4 regions of the Streptomyces sp. LN549 genome follow, and region 1 is predicted to be linked to each of the others. Evidence: riboswitches for the same ligand, from Rfam matches in the RefSeq annotation. Region 1 holds a riboswitch; each other region holds the start of a gene.
The links. Region 1 has a riboswitch for cobalamin ahead of SH922_RS08695 (cobalamin biosynthesis protein). Riboswitches for the same ligand answer to the same signal wherever they lie in the genome.
Positions count from the first base shown of each region.

Region 2: another riboswitch for cobalamin. It lies ahead of SH922_RS02495 (ABC transporter substrate-binding protein); the one in region 1 lies ahead of SH922_RS08695 (cobalamin biosynthesis protein).
Region 3: another riboswitch for cobalamin. It lies ahead of SH922_RS26815 (ribonucleoside-diphosphate reductase subunit alpha); the one in region 1 lies ahead of SH922_RS08695 (cobalamin biosynthesis protein).
Region 4: another riboswitch for cobalamin. It lies ahead of SH922_RS37735 (CbtB-domain containing protein); the one in region 1 lies ahead of SH922_RS08695 (cobalamin biosynthesis protein).

Region 1 covers NZ_JAZHRI010000002.1:1,975,392-1,982,292, reverse strand. Annotated here, with positions in the region: gene cobN (cobaltochelatase subunit CobN) at 1-3,240, opposite strand, end outside; gene SH922_RS08700 (cobyric acid synthase) at 3,261-4,802, opposite strand; gene SH922_RS08695 (cobalamin biosynthesis protein) at 4,799-5,827, opposite strand; cobalamin riboswitch at 5,971-6,102, opposite strand; gene SH922_RS08690 (hypothetical protein) at 6,263-6,496, opposite strand; gene SH922_RS08685 (anion permease) at 6,522-6,901, opposite strand, start outside.
Region 2 covers NZ_JAZHRI010000002.1:524,343-531,243, forward strand. Annotated here, with positions in the region: gene SH922_RS02485 (ABC transporter ATP-binding protein) at 1-283, opposite strand, end outside; gene SH922_RS02490 (FecCD family ABC transporter permease) at 280-1,323, opposite strand; gene SH922_RS02495 (ABC transporter substrate-binding protein) at 1,365-2,405, opposite strand; cobalamin riboswitch at 2,468-2,655, opposite strand; gene SH922_RS02500 (hypothetical protein) at 2,769-2,945, opposite strand; gene SH922_RS02505 (acyl-CoA dehydrogenase) at 2,942-4,843, opposite strand; gene SH922_RS02510 (hypothetical protein) at 5,011-6,330, shown strand; gene SH922_RS02515 (hypothetical protein) at 6,367-6,684, shown strand; gene SH922_RS02520 (carbohydrate kinase) at 6,749-6,901, opposite strand, start outside.
Region 3 covers NZ_JAZHRI010000002.1:5,877,723-5,884,623, forward strand. Annotated here, with positions in the region: gene SH922_RS26795 (family 20 glycosylhydrolase) at 1-667, opposite strand, end outside; gene SH922_RS26800 (helix-turn-helix domain-containing protein) at 772-1,746, opposite strand; gene SH922_RS26805 (hypothetical protein) at 1,828-2,040, shown strand; gene SH922_RS26810 (ribonucleotide-diphosphate reductase subunit beta) at 2,050-3,066, opposite strand; gene SH922_RS26815 (ribonucleoside-diphosphate reductase subunit alpha) at 3,066-5,474, opposite strand; cobalamin riboswitch at 5,613-5,750, opposite strand; gene SH922_RS26820 (GNAT family N-acetyltransferase) at 5,813-6,325, opposite strand; gene mctP (monocarboxylate uptake permease MctP) at 6,444-6,901, opposite strand, start outside.
Region 4 covers NZ_JAZHRI010000002.1:8,531,499-8,538,399, reverse strand. Annotated here, with positions in the region: gene SH922_RS37765 (hypothetical protein) at 618-794, shown strand; gene SH922_RS37760 (hypothetical protein) at 1,030-1,278, shown strand; gene SH922_RS37755 (pirin family protein) at 1,454-2,419, opposite strand; gene SH922_RS37750 (tetratricopeptide repeat protein) at 2,562-2,918, shown strand; gene SH922_RS37745 (GNAT family N-acetyltransferase) at 2,991-3,500, shown strand; gene SH922_RS37740 (CbtA family protein) at 3,639-4,412, opposite strand; gene SH922_RS37735 (CbtB-domain containing protein) at 4,442-4,657, opposite strand; adenosylcobalamin (AdoCbl) riboswitch at 4,702-4,797, opposite strand; gene SH922_RS37730 (histidine phosphatase family protein) at 4,918-5,502, shown strand; partial or broken gene SH922_RS37725 (family 16 glycosylhydrolase) at 5,697-6,593, shown strand; gene SH922_RS37720 (glycoside hydrolase family 15 protein) at 6,697-6,901, opposite strand, start outside.

The DNA of each region.
Region 1 (6,901 bases):
GTACGCCTCGGGAGACTCACCCGTCAGATGCCGCACCATCGCGACCATGCCGCCGTGGTACTGGAAGTAATCGTCCGCGTCGACCAGATCGTGTTCGCGCGTATCCACGTTCTTCGCCGCCACCGCGATCCGCCGGAACGCCGTCTCCATGTCCCCGCGCGCCGCCCGCCCCTCAAGGCCGCGCCCGTACGCATATCCGCCCCAGACCGCGTACACCTCGGCCAGGTCCGCGTCGCTGCGCCAGTTGCGGGCGTCGATCAGCGGCAGCAGCCCCGCCCCGTACGCCCCCGGCTTCGAGCCGAAGATGCGGGCCGTGGCCCGGCGGCGGTCGCCGTGCTCCGCCGTGTCCTCGTCGGCGTGCGCCCGTACGTAGTTGGCGTCGGCCGGCTCGTCCAGCTCCGCCACCGCGCGCACCGCGTCGTCGATCAGCCCCACCACATGCGGGAACGCGTCCCGGAAGAAGCCCGAGATGCGGACCGTCACATCGATGCGCGGCCGGCCCAGCTCGCTCACCGGGACCACCTCGAAGCCGGTCACCCGGCGCGAGGCGTCGTCCCACACCGGGCGGCAGCCGAGCAGCGCGAGGATCTCCGCGATGTCGTCGCCCTGGGTGCGCATGGCGGAGGTGCCCCACACGGTCAGGCCGACCGACTTCGGATAGTCGCCCGTGTCGGCGAGGTACCGGGCGATCAGCGAGTTGGCGAGCGACTGGCCGACCTCCCACGACAGCCGGGACGGAATCGCCTTCGGGTCCACGGAGTAGAAGTTGCGGCCCGTCGGCAGCACGTTGACGAGTCCGCGCGTCGGCGAGCCGGAGGGGCCCGCCGGGACGAAGCCGCCGTTCAGCGCCAGCAGGATGTGATCGATCTCGTCGGTCGTCCGGGCCAGCCGGGGCACGACCTCCTCGCAGGCGAAGCCCAGGACGGCGACGGCGTCCGGGAGTTCGAAGCCCAGCACCTCCCGGACCAGGCCCGCAGCCGCGGTCACGTCCCAGCCGCGCGCCTCCATGCCCTCCGCGAGACGGCGGCACAGCTGCTCCAGCAGGTCGATCGCGTCCGCGCCCGTCCTGGCAGGGCCGTCCACGAGCCCGGTCAGCTCGGCGGGCACCTTCACGGCGGCCCCCGGCTCGCCCAGCAGCTCCTTCTCGCTGAGCCCGAAGTGCTCGGCGATGGCGGCCCGGAGGCCCGGCAGCGCGTTCGCCGTGCCGCCCCACACCTGGGAGGCGCGCAACACCGCGAGGACCAGGTTGACCCGGGCCTCGTCGACCGGGCCGCCGCCCAGGATGTGCAGACCGTCGCGGATCTGGACGTCCTTGATCTCGCAGAGGTAGCCGTCGATGTGCATGACGAACGAGTCGAAGTCGTCGTCGCCCGGCTGCTCGTCGACATGCAGGTCGTGATGCAGCTCCGCGGCCTTGACCAGAGTCCAGATCTGCGCCCGCACCGTAGGTGCCTTCGTCGGGTCCAGATCGCTGACCAGCGCGTACTCGTCGAGCAGTTGCTCCAGCTTCGCCAGGTCGCCGTACGTGTCGGCGCGGGCCATCGGCGGCACCAGGTGGTCCACCACCGTGGCGTGGCCGCGGCGCTTGGCCTGGGTGCCCTCGCCCGGGTCGTTGACGATGAACGGGTAGATCAGCGGCAGCTCGCCGAGCACCGCGTCCGGACCGCAGCCGGCGGACAGGCCGAGGCCCTTGCCGGGCAGCCACTCCATCGTGCCGTGCTTGCCCATGTGGACGACGGCGTCCGCGCCGAAGGTGTTCTCCAGCCAGCGGTAGGTGGCCAGGTAGTGGTGCGAGGGCGGCATGTCCGGGTCGTGGTAGATCGCGATCGGGTTCTCACCGAAGCCGCGCGGCGGCTGGATGAGCACCACCACGTTCCCGAACTGGAGCGAGGCGAGGACGATGTCGTCCCCGTCCACGTACAGCGAACCCGGCGGCTCGCCCCAGTGCTCCAGCATCGAGTCGCGCAGCCCCGGCTCCAGCTCGGCGAACCACTGCCGGTAGTCGGCCAGCGGCACCCGCGCGGGCGCCGCCGCGAGCTGCTCCTCGGTCAGCCACTCGACGTCGTGGCCACCGGCGTTGATGAGGCGGTGGATGAGCTCGTCACCGTTGTCCGGGTGACCGTCGACCCCGTAACCGGCGTCGCGCAGCGCGTCCAGGACGCGGACCGCGGAGGCGGGCGTGTCCAGGCCGACGGCGTTGCCGACGCGGGAGTGCTTGGTCGGGTAGGCGGTGAAGACCAGGGCGAGCTTCTTCTCGGCGTTGGTCTTGTGCTTGAGGACGGCGTGGCGCACGGCGATCCCGGCGACGCGCGCGGCGCGTTCGGGGTCGGCGCGGTACACCGGCACCTCGTCCGGGCCCTGCTCCTTGAAGGAGAACGGCACGGTGATCAGCCGGCCGTCGAACTCGGGGATGGCGACCTGCATCGCCGCGTCCATCGGGGTCAGGGCCGCGTCGGACGCCTCCCATGCGGCGCGCGAGGAGGTGAGGCAGAGCCCCTGCAGCACCGGCACGTTCAGATCGGCGAGCGCCCCGATGTCCCAGGCCTCGTCGTCGCCTCCGGCGGAGGCGTCCGACGCGCGGGTGCCGCCGGCTGCGAGGACGGTGGCGACCAGGGTGTCGGCCCGGCCGAGCAGTTCGTACAGCCCGGCGTCCGCGCCGCGCAGCGAACCGCAGTACACGGGCAGGGCGTTGGCGCCGCGTGCCTCGACGGCGTCGCACAGCACGTCGACGAACGAGGTGTTGCCGGAGAGGTGGTGCGCCCGGTAGAAGAGCACGCCGACGGTCGGGCGGCCCTCGGTGAACGTACGGCTGCCGTGGAGCCCCCACTCGGGCATCTTCTGCGGTTCGGCGAAGCCGTGCCCGGTCAGCAGGACGGTGTCGGAGAGGAATCGGGCCAGTTCGACGAGGTTCCCCGGGCCGCCCTCCACCAGGTAGCGCAGCGCCTCGGCGACGACCCCGGCCGGTACGGACGACTCGGCCATCAGCTCCGCGTCCGGCACCGCCTCACCGCCGAGCAGCACGGTCGGGATGCCCGAGGCCTTGAGCGTCGCGAGCCCGTCCTCCCAGGCACGCCTGCCGCCCAGCAGGCGGACCACGGCGACGGAGGAGCCCTCGATCAGAGCGGGGAGTTCCTCCTGGACATCGATACGGGTCGGGTTGCCGATCCGGTAGGGCGCGCCCGAGGCGCGGGCGGCGAGGAGGTCGGTGTCGGCGGTCGACAACAACAGCACGGTGCTCAGCGGGGCGGTCAGTGGGGCGTTCATGCGCGTGCTCCAGGTGCTCCGGGGGCGATGAAGGGAAGTCCTGTCGGTGCGCCCGACTCGATGAGCCGCCACAGCGCGTCGGTGTCCGCGTGTTCTTCGATCAGGTCGCCGAGGCGGTCGAGCTGTTCCTCGCGCAGCCCGGCGAAGCAGGTGTCGGGGGCGGGGACGAAGCGCCGGCCGGCGGCCCGCGCGATCTCCGTCAGGAAGCGGCGGCGGAACTCGTCGCTCTCCAGCGAGCCGTGCCAGTGGGTGCCCCACACGGCCCCGGAGCGGCAGCCGTCGAGGCGCTGCCCCTGACCGTCGGTGAGGAACGGCTCGCCGCCGCGCACGTCGGCGACGCCGTGGTGGATCTCGTACCCCTCGACCGGGGCGCCGAGTGCCTCGCCGACCGGCCGGGCGAGGGTCTTCTCGCGGTCGAACCGGACGCGCAGGGGCAGCAGCCCGAGCCCGTCGACCTTCCCGGCGCGCGACTCGACGTCGTCCTCGATCTCTTCGCCGAGGATCTGGTAGCCGCCGCAGATGCCGAGGACCGGACGGCCCTCGGCGGCCCGCCGCCGCAGCGCGTCGGCTAGCCCGCGTTCGCGCAGCCAGGCGAGCGCCTTCACGGTGCCGCGGGTGCCGGGCACGATGACGAGGTCGGCGTCGGCCAGTTCCTCGGCACGGTCCACGAACCGCACGATGACGCCCGGTTCGGCGGCGAGCGCGTCCACATCGGTGAAGTTGGACATCAGCGGCACGGCGCACACGGCGACGCGCAGGATGTCCTCGCCGTGCGGTGGGGCGACTGCCGACTCCCGTACGGTGCCGCGCAGCGACACCCGCAGGCCGTCCTCCTCGTCGATGCCGAGGCCGTGGGCGAACGGCAGCACCCCGTACGTCGGCCGTCCCGTGAGATCGCGCAGCATGTCCAGGCCGGGCTCCAGCAGCGAGACGTCACCGCGGAACTTGTTGACCAGGTAGCCGGCGATCAGTGCTTGGTCCTCGGCCGAGAGCAGCGCCGTCGTACCGAAGAACGAGGCGAAGACCCCTCCGCGGTCGATGTCGCCGACGACCACCACCGGGAAGCGTGCCGCCCGTGCGATGCCCATGTTCACGATGTCCGTGCGCCGCAGATTGATCTCGGCCGGACTGCCCGCCCCCTCGCAGATCACTGCGTCATACGTGCCCCGAAGCTGCTCCAGGCAGTCCACGACGGTGGACAGAAGTTGCTCCTGGCGGCCGCCGTGGTAGCCGCGGGCGCTCATCTCGCCGACCGCGCGCCCCATCAGGACGACCTGGCTGGAGCGGTCGCTGCCGGGCTTGAGCAGGACCGGGTTCATCAGGGCGGTCGGCTCGACCCGGGCGGCCTGGGCCTGCATGGCCTGGGCGCGGCCGATCTCGGCGCCCTCGCGGGTGACGAAGGAGTTGAGCGACATGTTCTGCGCCTTGAACGGCGCCACCTTCACGCCCCGGCGCACCAGCCAGCGGCAGATGCCCGCGGTGACGACGCTCTTGCCCGCGTCCGAGGTGGTCCCGGCGACCAGCAGTCCGCCGCTCATGTCGGTCTCCGTCCTGAGAGTCGAGTTCCTGAGAGTCGAGTTCCTGCGGTACGGGCCCCCGCGGTACGGGCCCCCGCGATCCGTCGTGCCGCGAGCCCCGCGCCCAGGCGGGCCGCCACGCTCACGCCGAGGGCCAGCGCACTCACCCGGCGCGACAGCCGTACGGCACGCTCGATGTCCTCGCTCTCCACCGCCCGGCCGGTGTCCCCGTTGAGCACGGGGCGGTGTTCGACCCGGCCGCCGTAGGCGAGCGTCCCGCCGAGCCGTACGCCGAGCGCGCCCGCGAACGAGGCCTCCACCGGGCCCGCGTTGGGGCTCGGGTGCTTGGCCGCGTCGGCCCGCCAGGCCCGGACCGCTCCCCGTGGCCGCCCCCCGGCGGTCACGGCGAGCAGGGCCGTCAGCCGGGCGCCCGGCCAGCCCGCGAGGTCGTCGAGGCGGGCCGAGGCCCAGCCGTAACGCCGGTAGCGGGACGATTTGTGGCCGACCATCGCGTCGAGCGTGTTGGCGGCCCGGAACCCGACGAGCCCGGGGACCCCGCCCAGCGCGCCCCACACCAGGGCGCCGACGACGGCGTCCGAGGTGTTCTCCGCGACGGACTCCACGACGGCGCGGGCGATCTGCGGGCCGTCCAGGGACTGCGGGTCGCGGCCGCACAGATGCGGCAGCCGCTCACGGGCCAGGCCGAGGTCCCCGGCGGCCAGGGCATCGCCGATGGGCCGGGCCTCGCGCCCCAGCGACGTACCGCCGACGGCGGACCAGGTGGCGGCCGCGGTCAGGGCGACGGACGCGGCAGGGTGGCGGCGCAGCGCACGGGCGGCCAGCGCGGCACCGCCGGCGGCGCCTCCGGCGCATACCAGGGTGTGCAGTGCGCCCCAGCCGCGGTGGTCGTGCCACAGATGGCGTTCGACGCCTGCCGCGGCCCGCCCGAAGGCGGCGACCGGGTGCCCCCTGCGGGGGTCACCGAGCAGCAGATCGCCGATCAGGCCGGCTGTGGCGCCGTACGCGAAGATGCGATCGGCACGCACGGTTCAGCCGGCCGTTGCGCCTCGAAGGACCCTGGGACAGGCAGTTGCTGGCAGGAGCAGCACAGGACTGGACGCACGGCAGCCGGGCATGGCGATATGTCCTCACTCAGGGTCCGCGCCCTGGTTCGACGTGACGGCGACGAGAGTCTCCTGGCTTCCGGATCCGCAGTTCCCCCGGCCTTCCAGTCCGCTTGCGTGGACCGTGACTTCCGTGGTGGGGGACTGCTCCCCGGTGACAGTGGCGGGACCGCGCCGGATTCGCACCGGCTTCCTCTGCTGTCGCCGTAATGGCTCCGGCAGTCCACCACGCTCTGCGAACGCCCGTCAACTTGCCGTTGACCTGCGACGGTGCAGTGTGCTCAGACGCACATCGGGCCGGACGCACACGTGGTGCGTCCGGCCCGATGCGAAGGAGCGGGGAGTGGGTGGTGGGGCTCAGGCGACGATCAGGTAGATGCCGTAGGCCACTGCCGCGGCGCACAGCCCGAAGCAGACGTACGCGCCGGTGCGGGCCAGCACGAGCGATCCGCCCGCCGATCCGTCCTGTGCGGCCGGTTCCGGCTGCTTGGAGAGGCCGACGATGCCGAGGGTGAAGAGCCCCACGAGCGCGACGGTGGCGACGAGGGAGACGCCGAAGACGGTGCCGAGGGCTGCCCAGTCGATGTTCATGTGGATCTGTCCTTACCGGAGGCTCTTAGACCGTGGCGGGTCGGGCCGGGTCGGTGACCGGTCCGGCCGGGGCCGGGATGGTGGCCATGAGGCCGTGGGTCTGGGCAGCCGCGGTGGGCGGCGGGCTGACGGCCGCGATGGCGGTGGTGACGACGCCCGCGGGCTCGTCGTCACCGGCCGCCGCGCCCTCGTCCTGGCCGCCGGGCGCGACATCGCCGTGCCCGACGGGCTTGCGGCGCGACAGCATCCAGATCGCACCGGAGCCCGCGATCAGCAGCGCGGCGACGACCACGACACCCCAGGTGCCCTGCTTGGTGAGGAACTCCGCGCCCGCACCGACCAGACCGGCGGCGGGCAGGGTCAGACCCCAGGCGACGAACATCCGCGTGGCGGTGGACCAGCGGA
Region 2 (6,901 bases), 1.5 Mb from region 1:
CCTGCGTGACGGCGTGCTGGTCGACCACCGCGACCCGTCTGGCCACGGTGCGGCGCCCTATGGCGGCCAGCGGATCGTCGTCGAGGGTGACCACGCCCGCGTCCGGGGCCAGAACTCCGGCCAGGATCCGCAGCAGGGTGGACTTTCCGGAACCGTTCGGGCCGATCAGCCCGATGGTGGCGCCCGGCGGCGGGGCGAGCGAGACACCGTCCAGGATGAGGCGGCCGCCCGCCTCCCTGCTGACCCGGTCGGCCCGCAGGCCGCCGGGGGTGGTCGGGGTCATGTGGTCCGCCTGGTGCGGTGGAGGACCAGCACGAAGGCGGGTACCCCGATCAGGGCGGTGACGACTCCCACCGGAACCTCCTGCGGGTCGAGGACGGTCCGGGCGAGGGTGTCGACCCAGACCAGGAAGACGGCCCCGGCGAGCGCGGTGACCGGCAGCAGCCTGCGGTGCCCGGAACCGGTGAGCGCACGGGCCGCGTGCGGCAGCACCAGTCCGACGAACCCGATGGCACCGGCCGAGCTCACGAGTGCGGCGGTCAGCAGCGCGGTCGCGCACAACAGGACGATCCGGGTACGGCCGACGTGGACGCCGAGGGTGGCTGCCGCGTCCTGGCCGAAGGCGAAGGCGTCGAGCGTACGGGCGTGGCCGAGGCAGATCAGCAGCGTCACGGCGAGCACGGCGGAGCAGGTCCACACATCGCTCCAGCCGACGCCGCCGAGTGAGCCCAGCAGCCAGAACAGCACCCCGCGGGTCTGCTCGGCGTCGGCGGCGGTCATCACGACGAAGGAGGTGAGCGCGGAGAAGAGCTGCATGGCCGCGACCCCTGACAGCACGACCCGGTCGGTGCTGCCGCCGAGGGTGTGGCTGAGCAGCAGGACCAGGGCGAAGGAGCAGAGCGCCCCGATGAACGCCCCGGCCGACAGGGAGACCGCTCCCCCGCCGACGCCGAGAACGACTACCACGACCGCGCCGGTCGACGCCCCGGAGGAGACGCCGAGGACGAAGGGGTCGGCGAGCGGGTTGCGCAGCAGCGACTGCATGACGGTGCCGCAGACCGCGAGCCCCGCGCCGCAGACGGCGGCGAGCAGGGTGCGCGGCATGCGCAGGTTCCAGATGATGCCGTCGCGGATCGGGCTGAGCCGCGACTCACCGGCACCGAGGTGGGAGGCGACCGTGGACCAGACGTCGGCGACGGAGATCCGGGCCGGGCCGATGGTGACGGCGAGGGCGACGGACAGGGCCAGCAGCAGGAGCCCGCCGGCCCACAGGAGTCCGCCCCGGACACGCCGGGCGCCCCGCCGGCCGGGCCTGGCGTGCACACTCGCGTCCTCGCGCGGTGCCGCGGCCTGTTCGGTGTCCGTCACCTCGCGAGCCCGAAGGTACGCAGGCCGGCTGCCACGCGCTCCACACCCTCGACGGTCCGGATGGTCGGGTTCATGGCCTGGCCGCTGAGCAGCACGTAGCGCTTGTGCCGGACGGCGTCCATGTTCTTCGTGGCGGGGTTGGACTCCAGGAAGGCGATCTTCTTCGCGGCGCTCTCGGCGGTCTGCGACTTGCGCGTCAGGTCGCCGATGACCAGCACGTCCGGGTTGCGGTCGGCGACGGTCTCCCAGTTGATCTGGGGCCATTCCTCGTGGGTGTCGTCGAAGGCGTTCTTCGCGCCGAGTTCCCGGGTGATGATGCCGGGCGCTCCGCAGCAGCCGGCCAGGTACGGGGCCTCGGAGTTGGCGAACCAGTACATCAGGGAGGCGCCTGAGGCGTCGATGCCTCCCGTCGCCTTGCGCACCCGGGCGCGCAGCTCGGCAACGAGTCTCTCGCCGCGCTCGGGAACGCCGAACACCTTGGCCAGGTCCTGTACTTCGCGGTAGACGCTGTCCATGGTCAGGGCGCCGGTCCGGACACCGTCACCGTCCTTGCTGTTGTCCTTGGCGGTGCAGTCGGCGGGCGAGACGTAGGTGGGGACGCCGAGCGCCTCGAACTGCTCGCGTGGGGCGACACCGCCCTTGGCGAGCGTCGACTCGAAGGAGGCGCTGACGAAGTCGGGCTCCTGATCCAGGACCTTCTCCGACGAGGGCCGGTTGTCGGAGATCCTCGGGATGCCGGCGTTGGCCTTCTCCAAGCCCTTCAACACGGGGTCGGTCCAGGTGGCCGTGGCGGCGAGCCGGTCGGCCAGTCCGAGCGAGAGCAGGATCTCGGTCGATCCCTGGTCGACCGGCACGGCGCGCTGCGGGGCCGCGTCCACGGTGACGGTCCGTCCGCAGTTCTGCAGGGTCACCGGATAGCCGTCGGCTCCCCCGGCCTTGGCGGCGGTGCTGTCCCTGCCGCCGCCGCAGGCGGTCAGCAGGATCAGTGCGGCGGTGAGCAGGGCGGCGGAACGGGTGGGGCCGGCTATGGGCGGCACGAAGTACCTCGGCGTCTCTGGGCCCATGCGCGGGGCCCGGTGTACGGAGTTCCGCAGCCCGGTACCGGACCGCGGGTGCCAGCAGGTCTTCGGACTCGGGTTCACGCGGACGGGACGCCTTCCCGGGAAACCGTGGGTCTCCCAGTGGCTGTGGCCCCGCCCGTCCCCCTCACCGCTGCGCGTCAGTTCCGGATTCGCACCGGATTCCCTGACCCCTACGTGGAGTTCGACTGGCTCTCGGCACGCTACCACGAGCCTCTGCGCAGCTCAGCGGCGGTGCGCCCGGGCACGGGCGGTGGGGCGGACGGGGCGGCGCGGCCGCGCACCGCCCCGACGCCGGAGTGTCCGGGCGCACCGCTCCGGTCACGCCTTGCGGCGAACCGATTCGCCACCGTGGGTGCGCACCCCCTCGCACCAGCGTGAGAGCAGGGCTGCGGTCCCCCAGAAGGCCAGCAGGACGACGCGGACGCCCAGGCACCGGAGCGCGCCCGCCGCCCGGCGCGGCAGGGCTGCGGCTCCCTTCAGCGGTGCGCCTGTCATCGTGCGTCCCCGGCAGGTTCCCGGGCCGCGGCGGTGTGCCAGGAGGCGCCCGCGTCGTCGTACGCGTCCGTGTAGCGGGCTCCCGCGATGGGCCAGTCGGCGAGCAGTTCACCGGGCAACGCGAAGGACTCGGTCAGTTCCGGCAGATGACCGCTCACGGCGGCGATGAACTGCTCGCTGACATCGGTCAGTCCCTCGACCTGACCAGCGGTCAGGTGGCCGGCCGCAAGCAGATCCCCGCTGTTGCGCGCGACCCAGCGCAGAGCGAACAGCCGGGCCAGTTCGCCCAGCCGCTCGCGGGCCTCGCCGCTGGGCAGGGCCTCGAGCGCGCACTCGTACGCGTGGGCTGCCTGCCGGTACGCATGGGCCTCCACTCCCCGCAGCGCGGGCCCGGACCCCTCGTTCCAGCGCTCCAGCGGGTCGCCGTGCGCCACCCGGGCCATCCGTGCGGCCGCCCGGGCGAACCAGATACGCTCCACCTGGTCCAGGAGCCGGCCGAGGAAGCGCAGATCGGTGAGGTCGCCGCCGGGCGGAGCGGCCGCCGGACCTTCGTCCGGGTCCCGGGCGGCCTCCAAGAGCAGTCCCGCGGCCGCCCTGGAGTGGATGGCCAGGTTGTCACCCTCGGCGGTGATGGCGCCCTCGACGCCGGTGACGAGTTCGGTCATCCCGTTGTTCTCCAGCAGCCCCTGGGCACCGCACCGTTCCCGGCATTCGACGATGACGGACCGGGCCTGCCAGGTGATCCACCCCTTGGCCACGTCGACCAGCCGCTCGGCCGCCTCCCGGTCCGCGGGCGGTCCTGCCGCCGCCTCCTCCCAGCGGTCGAGGACCCGCCGGTGCAGCAGGCTCATCGCGAAGACGGTGGCCATGGCCTCGGCGAGCGGCCCGTGGTGACTGCGGTGCGCGATCACCGGGACAGGCGGTGACGGGCGGCTCCCCGAGACGAAACGGTGGCCGCCGTAGCGGACGGCGACGGCCAGCGTGGCGCGTGCGGACCCCACCGCGCTGGCGCTCATACAGATCCGGCCCGCGGTGACCCGTCCGATCGACGCGCGAAAGCGGTGCCTGCGCCCCTCGGTCTCGCTGCGGAACACCCCTTCCTCGCCGACCCGCCCCTGCACGCCGCCGAGCAGAGCGCCTCGCCCCACGAAGACCTGGTCGAAGGAGGTCAGGCAGTGGTCGACGGGGCTGCCCATCCGTGCGGGAAGCCGGCGCACCCGCACCCCGGGCAGGGCCCGGGACGCATCGGTGAGCGGCACCAGCAGCAGGAAGACCCCGTGGTCGGCGCCCCCGACGATCAGCCGGGCGGCGACGAGCCCCGACTTGGGGCCGCCGGCCGGACTGGTATTGGGCATGAACTTCTGTGCGCCGGCGTGCGGGGTGTGGAGCACGAACCCGTCCCGGGCGGGGTCGTAGGTGGCGGTGGTCTCGACGGCGGCGGCGTCGTTGCCGTGCGCCACCTCCGTACAGAGGAAGGTGCCGATCCGTCGCAGCCGGAGGAAGTCCGACAGATCGCGGGTGCTGTCGGTGTCGTGGTCCAGAAGGCTGCCGAGGAAAAGGTTGTAATGAATGCCCGCAACGGTGGTGAGGGCCGGGTCCACGGGGGCGAGCCATTCGTGCATGGCGGCGAGCGCGCGCGGGTCGGAGGCCGGCCTGGCGGCGCTGTCCAGCGCACTGTTGAGCGCGCGCAGCCGTGCGTGGGCCAGGGCGAGCCGCTCGTCGGGGGTGGGGCCGGGAGGCGGCCAGAGCGGCCGGCGGAACGGTTCTGTGGTGACGAGCCGGCGCCAGAAGCCGTGCTCGCGGCGGGCGTCCGGACCGAGGAGCGCTGTGGCGAGCAGATCGGCGACCCGCCCGGTTCCGGCTCCTGAGGGGCCGTTGCTGTCGAAAATAGTGGTCATAAAAGCACAAACGATCAGGAAACTTCCAGGACACCCTCACAGCCGGCGTCCGCGGCAGCCCGCCCCTGCCCGGTGGGAGCCCGGACGACACCGTACCGGCCGCCGCCCGTCACCCGTATGCAGCAACTCACCGCGCTGTGCGGGCGGCCAGGACATCCCCTTGGGTCATGGAACGGGACCCCGGTCAGTCGGCCGCACCGGACGAGCACGCCGAACTGGAAGCCCTTCGTGCACGGGTGACCCAGCTGGAGGAGGACCGCGCCCCGGCGCGGCACGGGCTGCGGCTGCGTTCGTTCTTCGCGGTCCTGCTGATCCTGGTGGCGGCCGTACTGACACCGCTGAGCATCGTGTCGAGCTGGGCGAGCGACGTCGCGGGGGACACGGACCGCTATGTGGCGATGATGGAGCCGCTTGCCGCCGACCCCGATGTACAGGCGGCCGTGACCGACCGCGTCACCCATGCCGTCATGACCCATCTGGACATCGACGCGCTGTTGGCGGACGTCGCACCCGACGACCGGCCGGTCGTCGACAAGGCCCTCGGGAAGCTCAGCGGCCCGCTCACCACCGGTGTCACGAACTTCGTGCACGGGACCGTCGAGAAGTTCGTGACCAGCGACGCCTTCGAGCGGGTGTGGAGTGACCTCAACCGACAGGCGCACGCCTCAGTCGTGAAGGCGCTGACGGGTGAGGGCGGCGGGGCTGTGAAGCTGACCGACGACACCGTCACCCTGGACCTCGCCCCGGTCATCGACCGGGTGAAGCAGCGCCTCGTCGACCGCGGTCTGACGGTCGCCGAGAAGATCCCGGAGATCCACACCGACTTCACGGTCCTGACCTCCGACTCGGTCGGCAAGGCCAAGCAGGGGTTCCGGGCGCTCGAACTCCTCGGATTCTGGCTTCCCGTGGTCACGCTGGTGGTGGCGGTGGGCGGGGTACTGCTCGCGGTGCGCCGCCGACGGGCCCTGGTCACCGCTGCGCTCGCGGTCGCTGCGGGCGCCGCCCTGCTCGGGCTCGGCCTGTGGGCGGGGCGCGCGTTCTATCTCGACAGTCTCCCCTCCGACGTCTCCCAGCCGGCCGCTGGTGCCGTCTTCGACGGCCTGGCGGGATATCTGCGCGCCGGGGTCCGGCTGGTGGTGACCGTCGGTGCGGTGGTGGCTCTCGCGGCCTGGCTCACCGGAACCGGCCGCGCCGCGACCCGCGTCATGGCGATGTGGAGCGGCGGCATCGGGGCCGTACGGGATGCGGCCGGTTTCACGGGCGGTCCGGTCGGCCGCTGGGTGCACCGGGCCAGGCGACCGCTGAACTGGACCGTGGTCGTGGTGGCCGTCGCGGTGCTGGTGGCATGGGACCGGCCGACCGGTCTGGTCACGGTGTGGATCGCGCTGTGTGCCCTGTTCGCCCTGGCCGTCGTCGAGTTCCTCGACGACGACAGCACTCCGCACCTGGCGGCCCCCGGCAGCGGACGGGCCATGGGCGGTTCCTAGCGTCTGCCGGGCGGCAGGGGTGAGGCGGCGACGCCGGTGAGCGTGCTCAACGTGTCGTTCGACGCGCCGCTCAACGACTTGAAACAGGCCCGTGCCGGTCTCCCCCTGCTCGTGAAGGCAGATGTCACGGGCGCGGTGGACGGGCTGCGCAAGGTGCGGGCTTGGGTCACCTCCGACAACGGCACGACCTGGAAGCAGGTCCTGGTCCTGCCCCTGCATGACGGTGGACACGGGTTCCTCGCGCCGCACACCGCACTCGTCAAGGGCGGCTTCCTCGGCCTGCGGGTGACGGCCGAGGACCGGCACGGCAGCACCGTGGACTCGGCCCTTCCCAGGGCCGTGCCGGTCGGCTGATTCCGAGCCGACACCGACGACGGTGCCACCGTCCCCGTGGGGGGTGACGGTGGCACCGTCCTGTTCACATCCGGCCGAGCGCCGCGGCGAGTTCCGCGCTGTCGGGCGGGTTGGCGCCGGCCCGGGAGACGGTCACGGCCGCCGCTGCCGCCGCGTGCCGCAGGACATCGGTCACCGTGGCCCGGTCCAGCGACCGCAGCCCTTCCCGCCCGGCCGC
Region 3 (6,901 bases), 3.9 Mb from region 1:
CCAGGGCGCGGACCTGCGGCTTCGTGTAGTAGCCCCAGAACGCCGACTCCGGGTCGGTGTCGCTCCTGACCTTCGCCTCGATCCAGAGCTGGTTGAGCTTCTGGGAGGCCATGTCCTTCATCAGCCGCTCGAACCAGGGGAGCGAGACATTGATGTAGCAGGCGCAGACCCCGACCCCGCGCTCACGGTAGGCAGGCACATCGGTCGCCGAACCGTGCGCCGCCCGGCCGTCGTCGTTCAGCAGCTGGAGCACCGTGCGCGAACCGTAGAACACACCGGTGGACGTCGCGGCGGTGACCGTGACCCGGTCGCCGACGTCCAGGCGGTAGCCCTCCGCGCCCAACGTGCCCTTCAGGGAAGGGTCCTGGCGCAGCACGATGTCGCCGGAACGGGCCAGGCCCCGGGACACCGGGGCCTTCCCGGCCAGCTCGCCCGCGAACCGCGCCGCGTCCGCCGCCGTGCGCTGCTCCCGCACCCCGTCCAGCACGATCCTGGCCCGGTCGGTGAGGGTGAACTCCCCCTCGCCGGACTGCCACTGGCGCAGCGAGGGCAGCACCTCGGGCGGCGCGGCCGTGGCCGGTGCGTCCTGCGCAGAGGCGCTCTGCAGGGGCAGCAGAGTGGCGGCGAGCGCGGCCACCACGGCGCCGATCGTCCTTCGTCTTGCCATCCGGATGTCCATGTGCCCGACCATGGACCGCCGACCGGGGTCGGGTCCATGGACAGGTGAGGGAATCAGTTGGACGAATGATCCGACGTAAGCTCCGTAAACGATCAGGCCGCTTCGGTCAATCCGGTCGGGCCGCGGAACGTCCGACGGTACGCGTTCGGCGTGGTGCCCAGGGAACGTACGAACTGGTGGCGGAGCGCTGCGGCGTTCCCGAAGCCGGTCTGTCCGGCGATCGTGTCCATCGTTTCATCGGATGTCTCCAGGAGGTGCTGCGCCAGCAGCACCCGCTGGCGCAGCAGCCAGCGGTACGGCGTGGTGCCCGTCTCCTGCTGGAAGCGGCGGGCGAAGGTGCGCGGTGACATGTGTGTCTGGGCGGCCAGCTGCTCGACGGTCATCTCCTGGGCGAGATGGCGCTCCATCCAGGCCAGGGTGTCGCCGACGGTGTCGCAGCGGGTGCGGGGCAGCGGGCGCTTGATGTACTGCGCCTGCCCGCCGTCGCGGTGCGGCGGCACCACCATGCGCCGGGCGATGGTGTTGGCGGCGGCGGGCCCGTAGGCCTGGCGGACCAGGTGCAGACAGGCATCGATCCCCGCGGCCGTGCCCGCCGAGGTGATGACGGGCCCCTCGTCCACGTACAGCACGTCCGGCTCGACGATCGCCCGCGGGAAGCGGCGGGCCAGCTCGGCGGCGTGCCGCCAGTGGGTGGTGCAGCGCCGGCCGTCCAGCAGACCGGCCGCGCCGAGCATGTAGGCCCCCGAACAGACGCTCAGCACCCTGGCCCCGCGGTCCACGGCCCGGCGCAGCGCTTCCAGGGCCGCCTCGGGGAACTCCCGGTCGGTGAAGCGGCTGCCGGCCGGGACCGCGATGAGGTCGGCCTCCTCCAGGCGGTCGAGGCCGTGGGAAGTGGTGAGGGTGAACCCGGCGTGAGTCCGGAGCACCGGACCTTCGGCGGAGACCACGGCGAAATCGTGCACCGGCAGACCCTCGTCGCTGCGGTCGAGTCCGAACACCTCGCACAGGACGCCGAGTTCGAAAGGGTTGACCTCGTCGAGCAGCAGGGCGGCGACATTGTTCAGCATGACCCCAGTGTGGCAGTAATTCGATGCTCCATGACAGTCCTGCCACTGCCGGATTCTGCTCGCACGGACGACAGTAGAGGCATGAACACATTCCTGAACTACCTGGGCATAACCGTTGTTTTCGCACTCTTCCTGCTGCCGGCTATGGCCGGCATCGCCCGCGAACGCCGCATCGACCGCCAGCTGAGGGAGGCGGAACGGGCCCGGAGCGCCGAACCCCCGCAAACGGCGGACGCCGCGCGGCCGGTGCGGGCCGCACGGCGTCCGTACGTCAGGAGCTGGGCAAGGATCTGAGCCTCGCGACTAGAAGTCGTCGTCGAAGCCGACCGTGCCCTCGACCGCCACCTGGTAGGCGGACGGGCGGCGCTCGAAGAAGTTCGTCAGCTCCTGGACGCCCTGGAGCTCCATGAACGAGAACGGGTTCTCCGATCCGTACACCGCGGGGAAGCCCAGCCGGGTGAGCCGCTGGTCGGCGACGCACTCCAGGTACTGGCGCATCGACTCGGTGTTCATGCCGGGCAGCCCGTCGCCGCACAGGTCGCGGCCGAACTGCAGCTCCGCCTCGACGGCCTCCTTCAGCATGTCGGTGACCTGCTGCTGGAGCGCGTCGTCGAAGAGGTCGGGCTCCTCCTTGCGGACGGTGTCCACGACCTCGAACGCGAAGTTCATGTGCATCGTCTCGTCACGGAACACCCAGTTGGTGCCCGTGGCGAGGCCGTGCAGCAGTCCGCGCGAGCGGAACCAGTACACGTACGCGAAGGCGCCGTAGAAGAACAGCCCCTCGATGCACGCCGCGAAGCAGATCAGGTTCAGCAGGAAACGGCGGCGGTCGGCCTTCGTCTCCAGCCGGTCGATCTTCTCGACCGAGTCCATCCACCGGAAGCAGAACTGCGCCTTCTCACGGATCGACGGGATCTCCTCGACCGCGTCGAAGGCGGCCGCCCGGTCGTCCGGATCGGGCAGATACGTGTCGAGCAGCGTCAGATAGAACTGGACGTGCACGGCCTCCTCGAAGAGCTGCCGCGACAGGTACAGCCGCGCCTCGGGGGAGTTGATGTGCTTGTACAGGGTCAGCACGAGGTTGTTGGAGACGATCGAGTCACCGGTCGCGAAGAACGCCACCAGCCGCCCGATCAGATGCTGCTCGGCGGGCGACATCTTGGCGAGGTCCGCCACGTCGGAGTGGAGGTCGACCTCCTCCACGTGCCAGGTGTTCTTGATCGCGTCCCGGTAGCGCTCGTAGAAGTCCGGGTAGCGCATCGGCCGCAGGGTCAGTTCGAAGCCCGGGTCCAGCAGGTTCTTGTGGTCGTTGGAGCTCATTACTGGCAGGCCTCGCAGGACTCGGGGTTTTCCAGGGAGCAGGCGATCGCGTCCGCGTCGGGCGCGGGTGCCTGCTCGGGGACCGGGGCGGCGGACGCCGCACGGGCGATCCGGGTCGCCGGGCGGGAGCGCAGGTAGTACGTCGTCTTCAGCCCCTGCTTCCAGGCGTACGCGTACATCGAGGAGAGCTTGCCGATCGTCGGCGTCTCCAGGAACAGGTTCAGCGACTGGCTCTGGTCGAGGAACGGCGTGCGGGCCGCCGCCATGTCGATCAGGCCGCGCTGCGGGATCTCCCACGCCGTGCGGTACAGCGCCCGCACCTCCTCGGGGATCCAGGCGAAGCCCTGCACCGAGCCGCTCGCCTCGCGCAGCGCCTCACGGGTCCGCGCGTCCCACACGCCGAGCTTCTTCAGCTCGTCCACCAGATACGCGTTGACCTGGAGGAACTCGCCGCTGAGCGTCTCGCGCTTGAAGAGGTTGGAGACCTGCGGCTCGATGCACTCGTACACGCCCGCGATCGAGGCGATCGTCGCCGTCGGCGCGATGGCCAGGAGCAGGGAGTTGCGCATGCCGGTCTTCGCGACCCGGGCGCGCAGGGCGTCCCAGCGCTCCGGCCAGTTCAGCTCGGTGTCGTAGTGGTCGGGGTGCAGCACACCGCGGGCGGCGCGCGTCTCGGACCATGCGGGCAGCGGGCCCGAGCGCTCCGCGAGGTCGCAGGACGCCTCGTAGGCCGCGAGCATGATGCGCTCGGAGATCCTCGTCGACAGGGCGCGGGCCTCGGCGGAGTCGAACGGCAGCCGCAGCTGGAAGAAGACGTCCTGGAGACCCATCGCGCCCAGACCCACCGGCCGCCAGCGGGCGTTGGACCGGCCGGCCTGCTCGGTCGGGTAGAAGTTGATGTCGACGACCCGGTCGAGGAACGTCACGGCGGTACGGACGGTGGCGTCGAGCCGCTCCCAGTCGATGCCGCCGTCGGCGACGAACGCGCCGAGGTTGACCGAACCCAGGTTGCAGACGGCCGTCTCGCCGTCGTCCGTGACTTCGAGGATCTCGGTGCACAGGTTCGAGGAGTGCACGACGCGGCCGGGCTCGGCGGCCTGGTTCGCGGTCCGGTTGGAGGCGTCCTTGAACGTCATCCAGCCCTGACCGGTCTGGGCGAGGGTCCGCATCATGCGGCCGTAGAGCTCACGGGCCGGCATGGTCTTGCGGGCCAGGCCCCTGGCCTCGGCCGCGCGGTAGGCGGCGTCGAACTCGTCGCCCCACAGGTCGACCAGCTCGGGCACGTCGGCCGGGGAGAACAGCGACCAGGCGCTGTCCGCGTCCACCCGGCGCATGAACTCGTCGGGGATCCAGTGCGCCAGGTTGAGGTTGTGCGTACGCCGCTGGTCCTCGCCCGTGTTGTCGCGCAGCTCCAGGAACTCCTCGATGTCCGCGTGCCACGTCTCCAGATAGACGGCGGCGGCGCCCTTGCGCCGGCCGCCCTGGTTGACCGCGGCGACGGAGGCGTCGAGCGTCTTCAGGAACGGGACGATGCCGTTGGAGTGCCCGTTGGTGCCGCGGATCAGTGAACCGCGGGCGCGGATGCGGGAGTACGAGAGGCCGATGCCGCCCGCGTGCTTGGAGAGGCGCGCCACCTGGTGGTAGCGGTCGTAGATCGAGTCCAGCTCGTCCAGCGGCGAGTCCAGCAGGTAGCAGGAGGACATCTGCGGGTGGCGGGTGCCGGAGTTGAAGAGCGTGGGGGAGGAGGGCAGGTAGTCCAGCCGGCTCATCAGCCCGTACAGCGCGGCGACCTCGTCCAGGGCGCGCTCGGAGGTGTCCTCGGCGAGCCCGGAGGCGACGCGCAGCATGAAGTGCTGCGGCGTCTCGATGACCTGACGGCTGAGCGGGTGGCGCAGCAGGTAGCGGCTGTGCAGGGTGCGCAGGCCGAAGTAGCCGAAACGGTCGTCGGCGCCGTCGGCGAGCGACTGCCCGACCAGCGCGTCCAGGGCGGCCGCGTGGAGCGTCACGAACTCGGCGGTGCGGTCGGCGATCAGGCCCTCGCGGTGCCCGACGGCGACCGAGGCGGAGAATGACGTCGCGCCCTGCCCGGCCGCCTCGTCCGCGATGGTGCGGGTGAGGAGACGGGCGGCGAGCCGGGAGTAGGCGGGGTCCTCGGAGATCAGGCCCGCGGCGGCCTCGGTGGCCAGCGAGCGCAGCTCGGCCTCGTCCGACCGGGCGTTACGGCCGCGCAGCGCGGCGGCGGCGACGCGTCCGGGGTCGGTGTCGGGCAGATCGGCGGTGAGGTCGGTCAGGGTCCGCAGCAGTGCGGTCCCCGGTCTGTCCTTCGCGGGTCCGCCGGACCGGACCGTCTCGGCCTCGGCTGCTTCGGACTCGGCCGCTGAAACCGGATCGGCTGGCGCGATGGTCACGCGGTGCTCTCCCTCGCTCGGCTCCGGGCCTTCGGGGAGCGGGGGCAGCCGGGCGGAGCGGGACCCGGCAGGGCAGCGCTCCGTGCGGCGTCCACCGGCCCATCCACGAGGCCCGGACGTCTGGGCATCCGGATCGGTCGAGCCGGATGCGCTGTCGGCAGGACCTCGGACTCGGGAGTGCACAAAAGCACACCGAACACACCGTTGCGGGACAGTTCCGGATTCACACCGGATTTCCCTGCGGCGACAGCGAGCACGAGCATACATGTGGGGGCTGCCGGATGCGGCAGCCCCCACATGTTGTGTCGTGCGAGATCTCGGACCCTCCAAGTGCGCCCTTACGGCAGGGGCCCGAGCTCCAGACGGTACGTCAGCAGCTTGAGCTCGGCGATGGGGCTCCAGTCCCTCTCGGGGGTCCGTACGAAGCCGAGGCGCCCGTAGATCCTATGGGCGCCGTGCATGGCCGGCTGCGTCGACAGGACGAGCCCCGTGACCCCCGTGGTGCCCCGTGCGCGGTCGATACAGGCCCGTACGAGCGCCTCGCCCGCCCCGGCGCCGCGGGCCTCGCGGGAGACCGCCAGCATCCGGAACTCGGCCTCGTCGGCCGTCGCGATGTCGGCCCACGGGTTGCCCGGCGGGGCGTAGGTGACCCCGCCCAGGACGCGGCCCCGCGCGTCGGCGGCCACCAGTACCTCGGCCTCGGCGGCCCGGCGGGGTACGTCGCGCAGCTGCACCAGGTACGGATCGTCGGCGCCGAAGTCCAGGAGCCCGTCGCCGAGATAGGCCTCGGCGGTGATCTCGCCGAGGAGCGCGTGCTCGGCGGGCTCGACCGGCCGGATCGCTATGTCCATGGGCGGAAGTCTGCCGTACCCACGGGCCGTGGCCGCAAAGGGTTTTCCGCAGGACGCGCGAACGGGCCGCCGCACCCCTCCCCGGAGGCGCACGGCGGCCCGTTCACGCAGGTGGCGGTCAGTGGCCGCCCGGCGCACCGGCGGTGGCCGGCGGGAGCTCCGTCTTCACGCCCGGGTCGCCCGCGTCCGCGGTGTAGTCGCCCGGAGAGGTCTCGTCGACCCCGGCCGGCGCCTTCACCGCGTTCAGGACGAAGGTGAGGACGACGACCACCACGACGTTCAGCACGAAGGCCGTCAGACCGATGTAGCCGATCTCGCCGAGGCCCGGGATCTCCTTGGACGACCCGCCGAAGTGCTTCTGGGTCGGGCTGGCGACGCCGTACGCGGCGAGCGTTCCGTACGCCATGCCGACCGCCCAGCCCGCGAGCAGCGCCCAGCGGTGGAACCACCGGGTGAACAGCCCGCCGACCAGGGCCGGCATCGTCTGGAGGATCCAGATACCGCCGAGCAGCTGGAAGTTGATCGCGACCGTCTTGTCCATGGTGAGGACGAAGGCGAGCGCACCGACCTTCACCA
Region 4 (6,901 bases), 6.6 Mb from region 1:
AAGGCCAGCACCAGAATTGCGGCCATGATGGGGCGTTCAGACGGCCGAGCAAGCCCTCGCTGCGGTGGGGCCCCCGCAATCCAATGGCACCCGGGATATCAGCCCACTTCGCAGGAGCCGGCACCGCTCTAACGCCTCACGGCCGGAACCTGCTCACGCTCGCCGGTTCCATGACGGCGTACAGGCCCTGACCTGTACGAGCGAACGCCGGCACGGAGTTCACTGGGCAGAACGGGTCCTCCTCTGCCGTTGCAGGCCCGGTCTGGTCGGCGCTCGGCAGCGGTGGCCCCTGTACCTCATCGCCAGGTGGCATGTCCCGCGTATGGCCTTTCTAGCTGCCATGTCCTGATCAGTAGGTAGTTTCAGGAGCAGCGCAGGATCAACTCCCCACGAGCCGACACATCGAGGGGCAGCTGTTCGAGCCGTGAACAACGACCCGGCCACCTGCTACCTCACCGCTCACTGCGGCTGCCTCAGGGCGTGCTCGCATTACCCATGGGATAGCAGTACCTGATCTTTACTGTCGGCGTAGACCTCAGTTCTGACCACACAAGTCGGTGGTCGAACTGAGTGGACGTCACCCATGTTCGACCCTGGATCACGAGGGACTCGAACGGGTGGACTCCATCATTCTCTGGCTGCTGGCCGCCTCCGGCGTGCTGAGCATCTTCCTATTCGTCGCCCGGGGACTGCTCGACCAGCTGCCAGAAATCATCATCGCCTGGCGCAAGGTCCAGCGGATGTACCAGAACGCTGACCGGAACGTCGACGATACGACGGACCCTGACGTATGAGGTGGCCTGGAAGGAATGAAACTGCGCCATCTTGAAGGAGCTGTTCGCGGTACTGGTGTGACGCCAGGTCGGGGTGTTCGTGCTGGTCGCGGGCTGCAGTCTGGGTGTAGGCCATTGTGCAGGGGTGGGATTGCGGATTCCTGTCCGTCGCCGCAGGTGCCGCTCCGTACTCCGGCCCATGATGGAGCCCCAGTGCTGCAGCGGATCGCCGCGCGGCATACGAAGCTGGACGGGCTTGAAGATCAGCTGGCCCGGCCGCACCCACGGCATCACCGCCGCCCGCCGCGACCGCCTGCGGGCCCACCTGCGCGCTGCTGGCCTCGGCGTCCTGGCGGACCTGTACTTCCTCCGCCTGGACGACGATCCGGACCGCAACGCCGCCAATCGTCGACCAGACCTCTCACCCGCGAGGCGCCCCGAATCTCCGATCGCCTCAACCAGCAGCCGAACCGGCCTGACGCCCAGTCAGAAAAGTCAGCATTAAGTCAGCATCCGTCCTGGCACACAAGGTCAGACGCGGGCACAGATGGGAACGCCGGTCCAGCGGAAGGCCTCCCCCTGAGGCACTCTCAGCCGCTTTCAGACCTCCCCCGCCCAGAGCACGTCGCAGGCACGATCGGGCACGCCTCGAAACCCGTGGATCCGCAAAAACCCGCAGCTCAGCGCACACGTCCACGCGGCTTCAGGGGCACAGCGGGCAGTGCGGGAGCCGGGAGCGGTGCACCGTCATAGCCACGTACGGTGCCGAACCGATCGCCGTTCATCCAGTCCTCACGGGCCTGCGTGATATCGTCCTGGGTTCTGGCCACGAAGTTCCACCACATGACGATCTCCTCCTCGAAGGGCTCACCGCCCAGGAGCATGAGACCCGCCTCGGACTCCGCGCGCAGGGGAAGCTCTGTGCGGCCGCAGCCGAGGTAGAGCATCGAGCCGGGCAGGACGGGGACGCCGTCGACCTCCGCCTCGCCGGACATCGACAGCACGGCGTACTCGAAGTCGGGATCCAGCGGGAGGCGCGCTTCGGCTCCGCGGCTCAGGGCGAGGTCGGCGCCGACGATCGGGGTGTACGCGGTGCCGGGCGAGGTGGCGCCGTCGAGGGCACCGAGGATCACAGTGGCCGCGAGGCCGGGGGCGGTGACGGTCGGCAGGTCCGTGTGGTGCTGGAAGTGGGGCTCGACGGCGCGGTGGGCATCGGGGAGGGCGACCCAGAGCTGCGCGCCGTGCAGCAGTGCGGCGTGCGGCCTGGGGCTCTCCTCGGAGTGGCTGATGGCGCGGCCGGAGGTCATCAGGCCGAGTTCGCGCGGGCGGATCGTCTCCAGGCTGCCCAGGCTGTCGCGGTGAAGGACCTCGCCCTCATGCAGCCAGCTGACCGTCTGCAGGCCCATATGGGGGTGGGGCGGCACCTGCATCCCGGGTTCGTCGGCGATGTCGTCGGGGCCGTAGTGGTCGACGAAGGCCCAGGCCCCGACCATGCGGCGGCCCAGGTTGGGCAGCAGTCTGCGGACCTCGGTGGACTCGCCGAGCCGGACGTGGCGCGGAGTGAGGAGTTCACGTACGGGTTCGGCGACGACGAAGCCCCGCCCTCCGCAGACGGAGAGTGTGGCCTGGCGATCGAGATTGCTCATGACGCTCAACCTATTCCCGTGCGACTCCGGGCGGGCGGCACCCACGCCGAATATTTAGTGGAACATTAAACCACCCGTGAGTGTTGTGGCGTGTGGATACGTACGGGAACGGCCCGGCGGCGCCCTCGACCGAGGAGGTCACATGAGCGACACCTACTACGAGTTCGGTACCGCAGCCGAGCGCTGGGACCGTGCGCAGTTCTTCTTCGGGTCGAAGGAGTACACCATCGCGGCCCGGATTCTGGGCGGGCTCGTCGAGGAGGCGCCGGAGCTGGTCGCGCCCCGGTTGCTGCTGGCGCGGTCCTACTACCACTCGGCGCGGCTCGTCCGGGCCGAGACGGAGCTGCGCGAGGTGCTGGAGCGCGACCCCGTCGAGCAGTACGCACGGCTGATGCTCGGCCGCACGCTGGAGCGTCAGGGCCGGCAGGCCGAGGCGGACACGCAGCTGCGGATGGCCGCCGCACTGTCCGGGGACTTCACCCCGGCCGGTAGCGCCTGACCGCCGCACGTACCGGGCCGCACCCGGAAATCCGGGTGCGGCCCTGCCGTACCGCGTGATACCTCACAGGGCATGACCGACCTCGTCACACCACGCCTGCTCCTCCGTCCGATGACTGTCGCCGATGCCGAGCAGGTGGCGGCGGGACGGCCGGCGGACGGTGTGCGCTGGGCTCCGGGCTATCCCTGGCCCGGGGAGGTGGCGGCGGCCACACGCTTCCTCGAAACCTGCGCGGCCACCGGCGATCCCAGCCCGTTCGCGAACTACGGGATACGACGCCGCGAGGACGGGCTGGTGATCGGCGGAGTCGGGTTTCACGGGGCACCCGACGACAAGGGACACGTGACGATCGGGTACGGACTCGTGCCGTCGGCGCGCGGCATGGGGTACGCGTCGGAGGCGCTTCGCGCGCTGCTGCGGTTCTCCCGCGAGCGAGGCGTCGCGTGCGTGCACGGGGACACCGACCTCGACAACATCGCCTCCCAGTGCGTCATGACAGCAGTGGGCATGCGTCTCGTGAAGGAGGACGCACTGCTGAAGCACTACCGGATCGACTGGGACGCGCCCGCCGGGTCGGAGTGAAGGCGGCTTCCCTACGCACAGAGCCCGCCGGGATATCCCCGGCGGGCTCTGTGCGTGCAGTCGGCACCCTGCGCAAGTCCTGCCGCACACCGGCACGCCGTGCGTGCCGGCGTGCGGGGCCTGTGGTTGCTCCCGGACTCAGCCGGCGACGGTTGCCGGCCGGCTCCCCGTAGCGTCCGTGGCCCTGACCGCCCCCGGTTTCGGAGCCAGCAGTCGTTCGGTGAGGTACCCGAAGACCAGCCCGAAGGTGGTCCAGAGCGTGACCTGCACCGCGAGCGTGGCGAGCCTGAACTCCCAGAGCAGAGCTGCCGGGAAGTCCTTTCCGACCTCGTTGAACGAGGGCAGGAAGGCGTAGGCGAGCCCGATCACCAGCACATAGCCGGCGGCCGCGGTGATGGTGGCGTTCCAGTTGCCCAGGCGGGGAGCCAGCCGCTTGCCGAGGATGACGGCGGCGACGGCCAGCAGGACGCTGAGCGCGACCATCAGGAAGAACAGGGTGGTGCGTCTGCCGATGGTGTCGGGGTTGCCGACCGCCGGCGGATTCGCCGGGTACTTCAGGAATGGCACGACGTACACGGTCAGCAGGGCCGCTCCCGCGATCAGCGCCGCCGTCGCCCTGGGGCCGAAGCGGCCCATCCGGCCGAGGGCGTAGCAGAAGACGAGTGCGGCGATGCCGCCGACAGCGACGCCGAAGACGAGTACACCGGTGGCGAGGCCGACGGTGGACTGCATGGTGCGACTGACGAGTTCCTCGCCACCGCCGTGGTCATGGCTGTGCGTCTCTTCGAGGGCGATGGCCGCGTCGACGCGGGACTCGCCGAGGAAGTAGGCGACCAGAAGTGCGAGCGCACCCGCGACGAGGCCGGCCAGCATGCCGCGGACCAGCAGAGCTCTGACAGATATGGAGTTCATGAGGGGTTCCCCTGGGTCAACCGGTTGGATCAGTGGCAGGGGAAACCGAGGAGGTGGCGCCCGTCGTGGACCCACTCGTGCACGCCTTCGCCCGAGATGAGCGCGGTGGCGCCCTGCTCGGCGCCGACGAAGTACAGCAGGATCAGCATGAGGATGCCGAAGAAGGCCGCCCAAGGGGCAATGGCCTTCAGCGAGATGGGGGTGATGGCGGGTGCGACGGCGGCGGGGGCAGCAGTCTGTGCCATGGCAGAACCTCCTGGGGGAACACGCGTCCCGATCGTGGTGCCTGAGACGAAGATGCTGGGTCTGACTTCCCGTGCAGATACGGGTTCACAGTGGCGCGACCGTGCCGGATTCTCACCGGACTTCCGTCACACCTTCGTCTTGTCGCGACCATACCGCCTGGGAGCGGGCGCCGCCATGGTGCCCGTGGACAGGCCGGCAGGCCCCGGATGCCATGGTGTGCTTGGCCAAGTGGCCACAGTTCAGGGAGTTGAGAGCGGGTATGACGGTACGGGTGATGTTGATCTCACCGGCGATGAACGCCGCACTGCGCGAGGCCCGGTTCGCGGGTGATGCGCCGCTCGACGACTCCGGGCTCCGGCAGGCCCGGGCCGCAGCGCAGGGCGTCCCCGCCGCCGACCTGATTCTGCACGGACCGTCCGGACGCTGCACCCTGACGGCCGGCGCACTGGGGCTCCGGTCAGCAGCCGATCATGCCCTCGGCGACTGGGAGTTGGGCCGATGGACCGGGGCGCGGCTGGACGAGGTGAGTGCGAGTGAGCCGGAGGGGGTGGCGGCGTGGCTGGCGGACCCCTCCGCCGCTCCGCACGGGGGAGAGTCGCTTCTGGACCTGTGCGTCCGAGCGGGCGCCTGGCTCGACTCGCTGCACGGCAGCGATGACGGGCGGGTACTGGCGGTGGTCGAGCCCGCTGTCGTGCGAGCCGCCCTCGTCCATGCACTGGCCCTGCCCCCGCAGGCGTTCTGGCGGTTCGACGTGGCCCCGTTGACGCTGACCGAGTTCAGCGGCAGGTCGGGGCGGTGGAACCTGCGCTGCGGCCGGCCGCTCGCGGCGGTACCGGTGGGCTGACCCACGCACCGGAGCGGGCGAGGACGCGTACGTACAAGAACTGTGGTTGTGCAGGAGCCTTGACACCCTCTTGGTTCACTTCTTAAATCACGTAGTGAACTAAGGCCTCACCTCCCCCATGTGACCACCATGCCCCCACTTGTCATATGCATGGCGATCGCATGCCCCTCCGTCCCGCACGGGAAGGAAAACCCATGAGTTCCCCCCACCTGACCAGGCGTCTCCTGGTCTCCGCACTCTCGGTGCTCGCTCTGGTATCGGCCACGTCCGGTCTCGCTGCCGGGGCCCCCGCGCCGTCGTCGACCGCCCGAGGCGCCGGCGCCGCACGGGCGGCGGCTGCCGTGACGACGTTCGCCGACGAGTTCGACGGCGCCGCCGGTTCGGCGGTGAACGGCAGCAAGTGGCAGATCGAGACCGGCGACAACGTCAACAACCACGAGCGGCAGTACTACAAGGCCGGCAACAGCAACGCCGCGCTGGACGGCCAGGGCCATCTGGTCATCACCGCGCGCAAGGAGAACCCGAACAACTACCAGTGCTGGTACGGCACCTGCCAGTACACCTCGGCCCGGCTGAACACCTCCGGGAAGTTCACCCAGACCTACGGCCACGTCGAGGCCAGGATGAAGATCCCGCGCGGCCAGGGCATGTGGCCGGCCTTCTGGATGCTGGGCGACGACATCGGACAGGTCGGCTGGCCCAACTCCGGCGAGATCGACATCATGGAGAACGTCGGCTTCGAACCCTCCACCGTCCACGGCACCCTGCACGGCCCCGGCTACTCCGGCTCGGCCGGCATCGGCGCCGGGTACACCCTTGCGAACGGGCAGGCCTTCGCCGACGCCTTCCACACCTTCGCCATCGACTGGGCGCCCGACTCGGTCACCTGGTCCGTCGACGGCAACGTCTACCAGCACCGCACCCCCGCCGACACCGGCTCCAACACCTGGGCCTTCAACAAGCCCTTCTTCCTCATCCTCAACCTCGCCGTCGGCGGATACTGGCCCGGCGACCCCGACGGCAACACCGCCTTCCCCCAGCAACTCGTCGTCGACCACGTCCGCGTCACCACCAGCGACACCCAGCCGACGGCCTGAGACAGCCGGCACGGCGGCCATCGGTCCCGGAGCACAGCCCGAGGGGGGCCGTGCTCCGGGACCCTTGCCCGACGACTCCGAAGCGCTCGCGCCGTGGCTACTTCCCGCCCCTGCGCGCCTCGTTGAGCCTCGCGTCCAGGGTGATGGCCGCATCGATCATGGCCAAGTGCGTGAACGCCTGCGGGAAGTTGCCCAACTGCCGCCCGGTCAGGCCGATCTCCTCCGAGTACAGGCCCAGGTGGTTGGCGTAGGTGAGCATCTTCTCCAGGACCAGTCGGGCCTGGTCGGTACGGCCGGCCCGC